DNA from 3 places in the Streptococcus sp. STC1396 genome. Region 2 is predicted to be linked to each of the others. Evidence: predicted binding sites of a transcription regulator. Region 2 holds the regulator's gene; each other region holds the start of a gene.
What was found. Region 2 encodes Rex, which represses fermentation and respiration genes when NADH is low (regulators of the CRP and FNR family bind a similar motif). Its sites were predicted from a motif close to TTGTGAANTANTTCACAA; they were not measured.

Region 1 (3,284 bases), on a different contig from region 2:
TTTGCGGTTGTTTGCTTTATCAGAGATAACGGCAAATGGAGTCACTTCTGAACCTGTACCAGATGTTGTAGGGATACCGATATATTTAGCTTTCTTACCAAGTGATGGGAATTTGAAGGCACGTTTACGGATATCCATGAATTTTTGAACAAGGTCGCTGAAGTCAACTTCTGGCTGTTCGTAGAACATCCACATACCCTTAGCAGCGTCCATTGGAGAACCACCACCGAGTGCGATGATTGTATCTGGTTCAAAGGCACGCATTTCTTCTGTACCACGACGGATAGTTGTAATATCTGGATCTGGCTCTACATCTGAGAAGACTTGGATTGTCACTTTGTTCTTACGGAGATTCAACTGATCAATTACACGTTGAACAAAACCAAGTTTTTCGATGGACTTATCGGTAACAATCATAACGCGTTCAATATCTTCACATGTTTGAAGGTATTGGATAGAGTTGCGCTCGAAGTAAATTTTTGAAGGAACTTTAAACCATTGCATATTATTTCTACGTTTCCCTACTTTCTTGATGTTTAAGAGGTTAATAGCGCTAACGTTATCACCAACTGAGTTACGTCCGTATGAACCACATCCAAGTGTCAAGGATGGAATGAAGGCATTATATACATCCCCAATACCACCGAAAGTAGATGGAGAGTTCCAGATAATCCGCATAGCTTTGATTTCAGTACCAAAGCGCTTAGCAAGAGCTTCATCTTTTGTATGGATAGCAGCTGAGTGACCAAGTCCGTTAAATTCAACCATTTGACGAGCTTTTGTAAGACCGTCTTCTGTATCTTCAGCTTTCAAGACAGCAATAACTGGTGAAAGTTTTTCGCGAGTCAATGGCTCATTTGGACCTACTTCCGCACATTCTGCAGCCAGGATGTTTGTACCTTCTGGTACTTTGAAGCCTGCTTGTTCTGCAATCCATGCAGCTGGTTTCCCTACAATGTTCGCATTTAGTTTAGCACCAGCACAGTTTTTGCTGTTTGCTTTAGCGCCAAAGCAGAATTCTTCAAGAAGGGCTTTTTCTTTTTTGTTTACAAAATAAGTGTGGTATGACTTGAATTCTTCTACAAATTCATCATAAACTTCCTTGTCAATGATAACAGCTTGTTCAGATGCACAGACCATTCCATTGTCAAATGATTTAGACATAACAATGTCATGTGCTGCTTGACGAAGGTCTGCAGATTTTTCTACATAGGCAGGCACGTTTCCGGCACCAACTCCAAGAGCTGGTTTTCCGCATGAGTAAGCAGCCTTAACCATGGCATTCCCACCGGTCGCAAGGATTGTAGCAATACCATCGTGGTTCATAAGCGCACCTGTCGCTTCCATAGATGGTTGTGTAATCCATTGCACACAGTTTTCAGGAGCTCCTGCTGCAATCGCTGCGTCGCGTACGATTTGCGCTGCGTGAGCTGAAGATTCTTGTGCAGATGGGTGGAAAGCAAAGACGATCGGATTACGTGTCTTCAAAGCAATCAATGATTTGAAAATTGCTGTTGCAGTTGGGTTGGTCGTTGGAGTGATCCCGCAGACTACTCCGACAGGCTCTGCAATTTTAGTCAAGCCAGTAATCGGATCATCTTCAATGACACCAACAGTTTTAACTCCACGCATATTGTTGACAACGTGTTCGCAAGCAAAGAGGTTTTTTGTCGCCTTGTCTTCAAATACACCACGTCCAGTTTCTTCAACAGCATGTTGAGCAAGGATTCCGTGAGCATCCAAAGCAGCAACTGAAGCTTTTGCTACAATATAATCCACTTGCTCTTGGTTCAATTTTCTCATTTCTTCAAGAGCTACCAGACCTTTTTGAACAAGTTCATCAACATGCTTTTCAGCAGCCAATTTCTTTTCCTCAGGTGTTACAATTTTTTTATCCGCCATCATAGTCCTCCAATGGTTTCTTAGAAGGCTTGAAGAATCTTCAGCCTTTGTTAAAATTTTCACAATAACATTATACCTTATTTACCTATCTTTGTAAACACTTTCAACAAAATTTCACATACTTTATTGGAAACTTTGTGAAGTAAATTATCACCCCCTCTAAATTCACGGCTTCCGCTTATCGCTTGTGAATTTATTTTCTGTATTTTTATTATTTCACATACTTCTTAAAATGTCAGAAAGCGCTTTCATATAGTGACTATAGATAGCTCGGTTAATCCGAGCTATCTTTATGGTTTAACGTTTCCGGCCTCGGCTTGATCCAACGCTTGTTTAATCGTATTGGCATAGAGAAGTCCGCCTTCTTTCATTGATTCTGTATCTGAACCATAATGAACATAGTCTGTACCAGCCCAAATCTGCGGATTATCTATAGCTACTTGATACCAGTCTGCCACATGAACAAAATCATACTTCTGGGCAAGCTCTAATTCGTACTGGCGCGTTTTAACCAGAATGCTATTGGAGTCTCCGGCCGTTCGGCCGTCATAAGGAGTTACCAGAATCAGAGTATGACCTTTTGGCAGGTTCTCAATATACTGGTTTAGCATTTCTTCATAATTGTCAACTGTATTAGTCCCCAAAGCTAATACAACATTTTTTAAAAGAAGATGATTAGAAATATCGTTTTGATAAACTTCAAATCCCGAATTAAAATTTCGGCTGACGATAGCATCTAATTGAACATTCGGAATCACTTGTTGCAGCCATTCACTTGAGCGAAGGGCAACCGAATCCCCAATCATGGTTGTGCCTGCAGCTACATTATAATCTGTGGCTGTTGTTTGATCCACATGACTGCGAGTCGCCTGCATTTTCGTATCTGCCTGATTTAAAGCATTGACAATCAGGTTTTCCTCAAAGGCTCCGACAGATGGCGCTGTCACGGTGATAGAAAACAGAATAAGTGTCAGCGGAATGAAACTGTAGAAGACCGGCTTAGTAATAGATGATAAATCCATCTCGGTTCCCATGATCTTCGGCTGTCGTCCTGCCAGAGTAGGCTCCAAAATATAGAAAGAGAGAGCTGCAAAGCTGAAACTCAAAATTGTTGTCAACAGTACAGCCCAGCCATTGCTCATCAGCTGAGTAAAGATGATGTAAAAAGGCCAGTGGAAGAGATAGACGCCATAACTGGTATCTGCGATAAAGTTGACAAATTCGGGCTCCTTCACATCTGGCAATTTGTCGTGCAACATGCGGGTTGCTGCTATCATGACGCAGGCCAGAAGCGTCGAAGCCATAAAACCAAATAAATAGGTCCACAAGCTGTCAAATTTCAAAATGAAACTGAGTAAGATAAGAATGGCAAAACTTCCGCC
Region 2 (3,284 bases):
TCAGGAATTGTTATCTATATTTTTACGAACGGGTAGCAAAAAAGAAACTGTCTTTCAAGTTTCTCAAAGGATTTTATCATCTATTTCTAGTTTGAATGATTTAAAGTATCTAACTTTGCAAGAGTTGCAAACTATTTCAGGAATTGGCCCTGTGAAAGCAGTTGAGCTTCAGGCCATTATTGAGCTTGGCTGCCGCATCAATAAAGCAGAAGTGATGCAAAGGGAGCAAATTATTGGAAGTCAAAAACTGGCTCGAAAAATGCAGGTCGAATTAGGAGATAAAAAGCAGGAATGTTTGGTTGCTATTTATCTTAATAGTCAAAATCAGATTATCCATCAGCAGACAATCTTTATGGGAACGGTGACCAGAAGTATCGCTGAGCCGCGTGAGATTCTACATTATGCTCTTAAACATTTGGCGACATCAATTATCCTTGTGCACAATCATCCTTCGGGAATGACCTTGCCTAGTAGAAATGACGATGAGGTCACCAAACACATGAAGGAAGCCTGTGAACTGATGGGCTTGGTTCTATTAGATCATTTAATTGTCTCAAAAAATAATTATTATAGCTACCGTGAAGAAACTGATTTGATCTAAAATTTATGAACTGCATCATCAAATATAGTCAAGTTGTTCTAAACAGAGATTCGGGGAGCTATGTTTGGAACACTGAAAAAATAGCCACCCATCGGTTGAGGTTCAATGTTATCAACCCCTTTAGCACGTAAACTATAGGAAATGACTTCACACTGAGAGAAACGAAGCTAAGCACAGAAGCAGGATAAAGATATTTGAATAACTTGCACATTGGAAATCACTCTTTTGTTTCCTGTTATTCCAATAAGTGGTCTTCTTGTGAAATAATCTGTGTCACTCCAGCATCAACTTTTCTTCTTTTTCATGAAGTAAAGAAGGGTTTGTAATTCGCTTGTTAAATCAACATATTGAACAACAACTTCCTTTGGAAGGGTGAGATGAACAGGTGAAAAACAGAGAATTCCCTTAATCCCTGCTTTGACTAATACAGAAGCGACTTCCTGGGCTTTCAGACTCGGTACAGTTAGGATAGCTGTTTGCACATCTCCTGACTGTACTTTTTCTTTAATTTCTGAAATGCCGTAAATTTGCACACCATCGCTGGTGGTTGTACCGACATCAGGATGATCATCTGTATCGAAGGCCATGACGATTTTCATTTTATTTCGTTCATGAAAACGATAGTGGAGAAGTGCTTTTCCCATATTTCCGACCCCGACAATCATAACGTTGGTGATAGAGGTGTCATTTAAGAGATCGGCAAAAAAATTCATCAGCTTTTTGACATCATAGCCAAAACCTCTGCGACCTAATTCACCAAAATAAGAAAAATCTCGTCGAACGGTGGCAGAGTCAATACCGATTGCTTCTGCGATTTGTTTTGAATTGGCCTTTTCAATATTTTCCGAATTAAATCGTTTAAAAATCCGATAGTAGAGCGAGAGCCGCTTAGCTGTAGCACGGGGAATAGGATTACTTTTTTCAGTTGTCACAAAATCACGACCTTTCTATCTCTATTCTATAGAAAGTTTGTGAAAAATGCAACTAATTTGATAGGTAAAACATTAAGCTAACTTATGAGGAAATTAAACGGAATAGAAAAAAGCAAAATTGTGAGAATTTTGCTTATTGGGGCGTTTTTTCAAAAATTTGTCTTTCAACTAAGCTATCCATCAGGAAATAAAACTTTTGCTGAATAATGTGATGGTCTTCAGATTTGAAAATATTAACCAATCTTAAACCAGATTTGTCTGTAATGTTGATTTTGAATCCGGTTAAGTCTTTGTTTACGATGATTTTGAGCAGGAAGCCATTACCGCTGTTAGGAACAGCTTCAAGTAAGCGAGAAAGCTCATAATTACCGACCTTTGTTTCAGCAAATGTATTGTCGCGTAGCGTAAATTTCTTAACATTGGGATGAAGCGAGTAGTTGAAGTCGCAGTTTGGTAGACTTACAGATGTTTGAAAAGCCATCTTATCCTCCTAGTATTTCTTTCAGTTTTTTACTAAAATCTTTAATTTCTTCGATGGTGGTCTGATCTGAGACACTGATTCGGATGGATTCATTTAAGCGTTCAGAGTCTTGTCCATACATGGCTTGCAAAACATGACTAGGCTGAACAGCTCCAGCCGTACAAGCTGATCCAGTTGAAATGGAAAAACCATTTAAATCCATTTGGAGTAAAAGGAGATCATTCTTGTGATTTGGAAATCCAATATTGATAACATAAGGCAGGCTGGGCTGACTTTCGTTTAGGTAAAAATCTATATCTGATAAGTCGTCCAACAAAGTATCTTTTAACAGCTGGGCATGTTCAAGGTTTTCCGCTAAATGATTAAAACTTTCAGAAAGTGCAGTTGCCATTCCGATGATGGAGACAAGATTTTCTGTGCCTGCCCGATGTTTGGTTTCCTGATCACCGCCGTGCATAAAATTATCAAAATCCATCTTGTCAGCATAGAGAAAGCCAACACCTTTTGGTCCATGGAATTTGTGAGCTGATGCACTCAGAAAATTGATTCCCCATTCTTCTGGATAGACGGGGAGCTTACCGATGGCTTGAACAGCATCGACGTGAAAAGCAGCAGGATGATCCTTAAGCATTTCTCCAATTTCTTGAATTGGCAGCATATATCCTGTTTCATTGTTGACAGCCATGACAGAGACAAGGATGGTGTCAGGTCTGAGAGCACTTTTTATATCTTCAATTCGGATTTGGCCATCCACCGGCTGAACAATCGTTGCTTCAAATCCAAAGCGCTCAACCAAGTATTCAACTGGTTCTAAAACAGCATGGTGCTCAATAGCGGTGGTGATAATATGTTTGCCTTGAGCCTGATGATGCAGAGCATAGCCTTTAATAGCGGTATTATTACTCTCAGTCCCTCCTGAGGTAAAGAGAATATTTTTGCTCCGAGTATGCAGAACTTTAGCAATATCTTCACGGGCTTGTCTGAGAAGTTTATTGGCTTCCCGACCGTGGCTGTGCGTACTGGAAGGATTACCAAAGATCGCCATTGCCTTAGTCATGGACTCAATCGCAGCAGGCGACAAGGCAGTCGTAGCAGCATTATCTAAATAAATCACGAAGTTTATCACCTACTTCTTTTGATAAGCAAACAACGGGCTGACTGGCTTTCTTTCCTGAATCAGTACGATAGCATCACCAATCAATTCACTAGCTGTGATGTATTTTGTATTTTCAGGAATTCTTTCTTTTGTGTCAACGGAATCGGTAACAAG
Region 3 (3,284 bases), on a different contig from region 2:
TTCCTATGCGGATGAAGCACCTCATTCCATCGTGCATGAGCTGACCTTCTTTGTCCAAGAGGAGGATGGCCGCTTCACGCGCTATGATGAAGTGCATGAGGAGCGGACTTATGAGATCTTGACCTATGATATCTTGCTGGAGCAGGCAGGCTTTAAGAATGTCAAAGTTTACGCAGACTTTGAGGACAAGGAGCCAACTGACAAGAGCGCTCGCTGGTTCTTTGTGGCGGAGAAATGAGATGACAGTGACTGGTATTATCGCAGAGTTTAATCCTTTCCATAAGGGACACAAATATCTGCTGGATCAAGCTTCTGGTCTGAAAATCATCGCCATGAGTGGTAATTTCGTCCAGCGAGGCGAGCCGGCTATCGTGGACAAGTGGACTCGGGCCCAGATGGCTTTAGAAGCCGGAGCGGATCTGGTCGTTGAGTTGCCTTTCTTGGTCAGCGTTCAGGCGGCGGATTTTTTCGCTAAGGGAGCGGTAGACATCTTAGAGAGGCTGGGCATTGATTATCTGACTTTTGGGACTGAGGAAGTGCTGGACTATGAGAGTATTTCTAGGGTCTATGGTGAAAAGGCAGAGCAGATGGAGGCTTATCTGGCTGGCTTGCCTGATTCTCTATCCTATCCTCAAAAGACTCAGGCCATGTGGCAGGAGTTTGCAGGGCTTAATTTCTCAGGCTCTACTCCCAATCATATATTGGGCTTGGCCTATGCCAAAGCTGTGGCGGGAAAGGCTATAAAACTGTGTCCGATTCAACGTCAGGGGGCTGGCTATCATTCCTTGTCAGCTAATGAGGAATTCGCCTCCGCAACTGCCCTTCGTCAGAATCTGGATCAGCCAGCCTTTCTCAAAAAATTCACTCCAAGCTATAAGCTGCTTGAGACGGCACCCAAGGTGACCTGGTCGGACCTCTTTCCTTATCTCCGTTATCAGATAGTGACCTGTCCGGATTTGACAGACTTTTATCAGGTCAATCAGGAATTGGCTGTTAGGATTAGAGAGGCCCTGAAAAGCAGTGAGACCATAGAGGAGTTAGTTGAGCAGGTGGCGACCAAGCGCTATACCAAGGCTCGGGTTCGGCGTCTGTTGACCTATATCCTAGTCGGAGCTAGACAGGAAGAGCTTCCGTCAGCAATCCATATCTTGAGTTTCTCCGAGCAGGGGCGCCAGCATTTGGCTAAGCTGAAGGGAAAGGTTGAACTGGTCAGTCGAATCGGAAAAGAGCCATGGGATAGTCTGACCCAGCAAGCTGACAAGGTTTATCAGCTGGGAAATGCTGCACTGATGGAGCAGAATTTTGGGCGAATTCCAATACAGGTTGATTGATAAAATGTTTATATGAAATGGCGTCCCTTTTATATTTACTTAAAATTTCAGGAAAAACTAGCATTTTCCTTGAAAAAGTGATAAAATAAACAATGTAAGTGGTTTAATCCACAAAAAATAAGAGGAGGCCTGATAACAATGGCAATCGTTTCAGCAGAAAAATTTGTCCAAGCAGCTCGTGACAATGGTTACGCAGTTGGTGGATTCAACACAAACAACCTTGAGTGGACTCAAGCTATCCTGCGTGCGGCAGAAGCTAAAAAAGCTCCAGTTTTGATCCAAACTTCTATGGGTGCTGCTAAGTACATGGGTGGATACAAGGTATGTAAATCTCTCATTGAAAACCTTGTAGAATCAATGGGTATTACTGTACCAGTAGCTATCCACCTTGACCACGGTCACTACGAAGATGCACTTGAGTGTATTCGAGTTGGTTATACTTCAGTTATGTTTGACGGTTCACACCTTCCAGTTGAAGAAAACCTTGAAAAAGCTCGTAAAGTTGTAGAATTTGCTCATGCAAACGGCGTGTCAGTAGAAGCTGAAGTTGGTACTATCGGTGGTGAAGAAGACGGAATCATTGGTGATGGCGAATTGGCTCCAATTGAAGATGCTAAAGCAATGGTTGCAACTGGTATTGACTTCTTGGCAGCTGGTATCGGTAACATCCACGGTCCTTACCCAGCAAACTGGAAAGGTCTTCACCTTGATCACTTGCAAAAATTGACAGAAGCAGTTCCAGGATTCCCAATCGTATTGCATGGTGGTTCAGGTATTCCTGATGATCAAATCCAAGCAGCTATCAAACTTGGTGTTGCGAAAGTTAACGTTAACACTGAATGCCAAATCGCATTCGCTAACGCAACTCGCAAATTTGCTCGTGACTACGAAGCAAATGAAGCAGAATACGACAAGAAGAAACTCTTCGACCCACGTAAATTCTTGGCTGAAGGTGTCAAAGCTATCCAAGCATCTGTTGAAGAACGTATCGACGTCTTCGGTTCAGAAGGTAAAGCTTAATTAGGCTATATACAAAACAGAAACCTGCCCGTAAGGGTGGGTTTTTTGGTGTGTGATAAAATATGATAATTATTTTTAAATTACCTATGTTCGTTTGGAAGTAAAAGTGGTAGTATAGTGAGGAGATAAGATTCTATTTTTCTGAGTTAGATAGGAAAAAGGTCTGTAACATGAATTGAATGATAGGATATTGAGAAACGTATGGCAATGATAGAAGTAGAACATCTTCAGAAAAATTTTGTAAAGACTGTCAAGGAACTGGGATTGAAGGGAGCTTTGCGCTCCTTTATTCATCCTGAGAAGCAGACCTTTGAAGCGGTCAAGGATTTGACCTTTGAGGTTCCCAAGGGTCAGATTTTAGGTTTTATCGGGGCCAATGGTGCTGGGAAGTCGACAACCATTAAAATGCTGACAGGGATTTTGAAACCGACATCAGGATTTTGTCGGATTAATGGCAAAATTCCACAGGATAATCGCCAAGACTATGTCAAGGATATTGGAGTAGTCTTCGGACAACGAACTCAGCTATGGTGGGATTTGGCTCTGCAAGAGACCTATACGGTCTTGAAAGAGATTTACGATGTGCCAGACTCCCTTTTCCATAAACGCATGGATTTTTTGAATGAAGTCTTGGATTTGAAAGAATTTATTAAAGACCCCGTGCGGACTCTTTCACTAGGGCAGCGGATGCGGGCTGATATTGCGGCTTCCTTGCTTCACAATCCCAAGGTTCTCTTTTTAGATGAGCCGACTATTGGTTTGGATGTTTCGGTCAAGGATAACATTCGTCGGGCCATCACCCAAATCAATCAGGAGGAAGAAACAACCATTCTCTTGACCACTCACGACCTGAGTGATATTGAGCAACTTTGTGATCGGATTTTTATGATTGACAAGGGGCAGGAGATTTTTGATGGAACGGTGAGCCAGCTC

Region 1: a site for Rex is predicted at 1,950-1,967, ahead of adhE (bifunctional acetaldehyde-CoA/alcohol dehydrogenase). Genes of this name have one in related genera too.
Region 3: a site for Rex is predicted at 1,407-1,424, ahead of AC5FEC_RS03715 (class II fructose-bisphosphate aldolase). Genes of this name have one in related genera too.

The regions. Positions count from the first base shown of each region.
Region 1 covers NZ_JBZYCU010000004.1:25,951-29,234, reverse strand. Annotated here, with positions in the region: gene adhE (bifunctional acetaldehyde-CoA/alcohol dehydrogenase) at 1-1,902, opposite strand, end outside; gene AC5FEC_RS02285 (acyltransferase family protein) at 2,193-3,284, opposite strand, start outside.
Region 2 covers NZ_JBZYCU010000021.1:215-3,498, forward strand. Annotated here, with positions in the region: gene radC (RadC family protein) at 1-601, shown strand, start outside; gene AC5FEC_RS07915 (redox-sensing transcriptional repressor Rex) at 886-1,533, opposite strand; gene AC5FEC_RS07920 (DUF1831 domain-containing protein) at 1,667-2,014, opposite strand; gene AC5FEC_RS07925 (cysteine desulfurase family protein) at 2,016-3,128, opposite strand; gene AC5FEC_RS07930 (ribose-phosphate diphosphokinase) at 3,141-3,284, opposite strand, start outside.
Region 3 covers NZ_JBZYCU010000007.1:41,635-44,918, reverse strand. Annotated here, with positions in the region: gene AC5FEC_RS03725 (class I SAM-dependent DNA methyltransferase) at 1-238, shown strand, start outside; gene AC5FEC_RS03720 (nucleotidyltransferase) at 240-1,331, shown strand; gene AC5FEC_RS03715 (class II fructose-bisphosphate aldolase) at 1,470-2,351, shown strand; gene AC5FEC_RS03710 (ABC transporter ATP-binding protein) at 2,553-3,284, shown strand, end outside.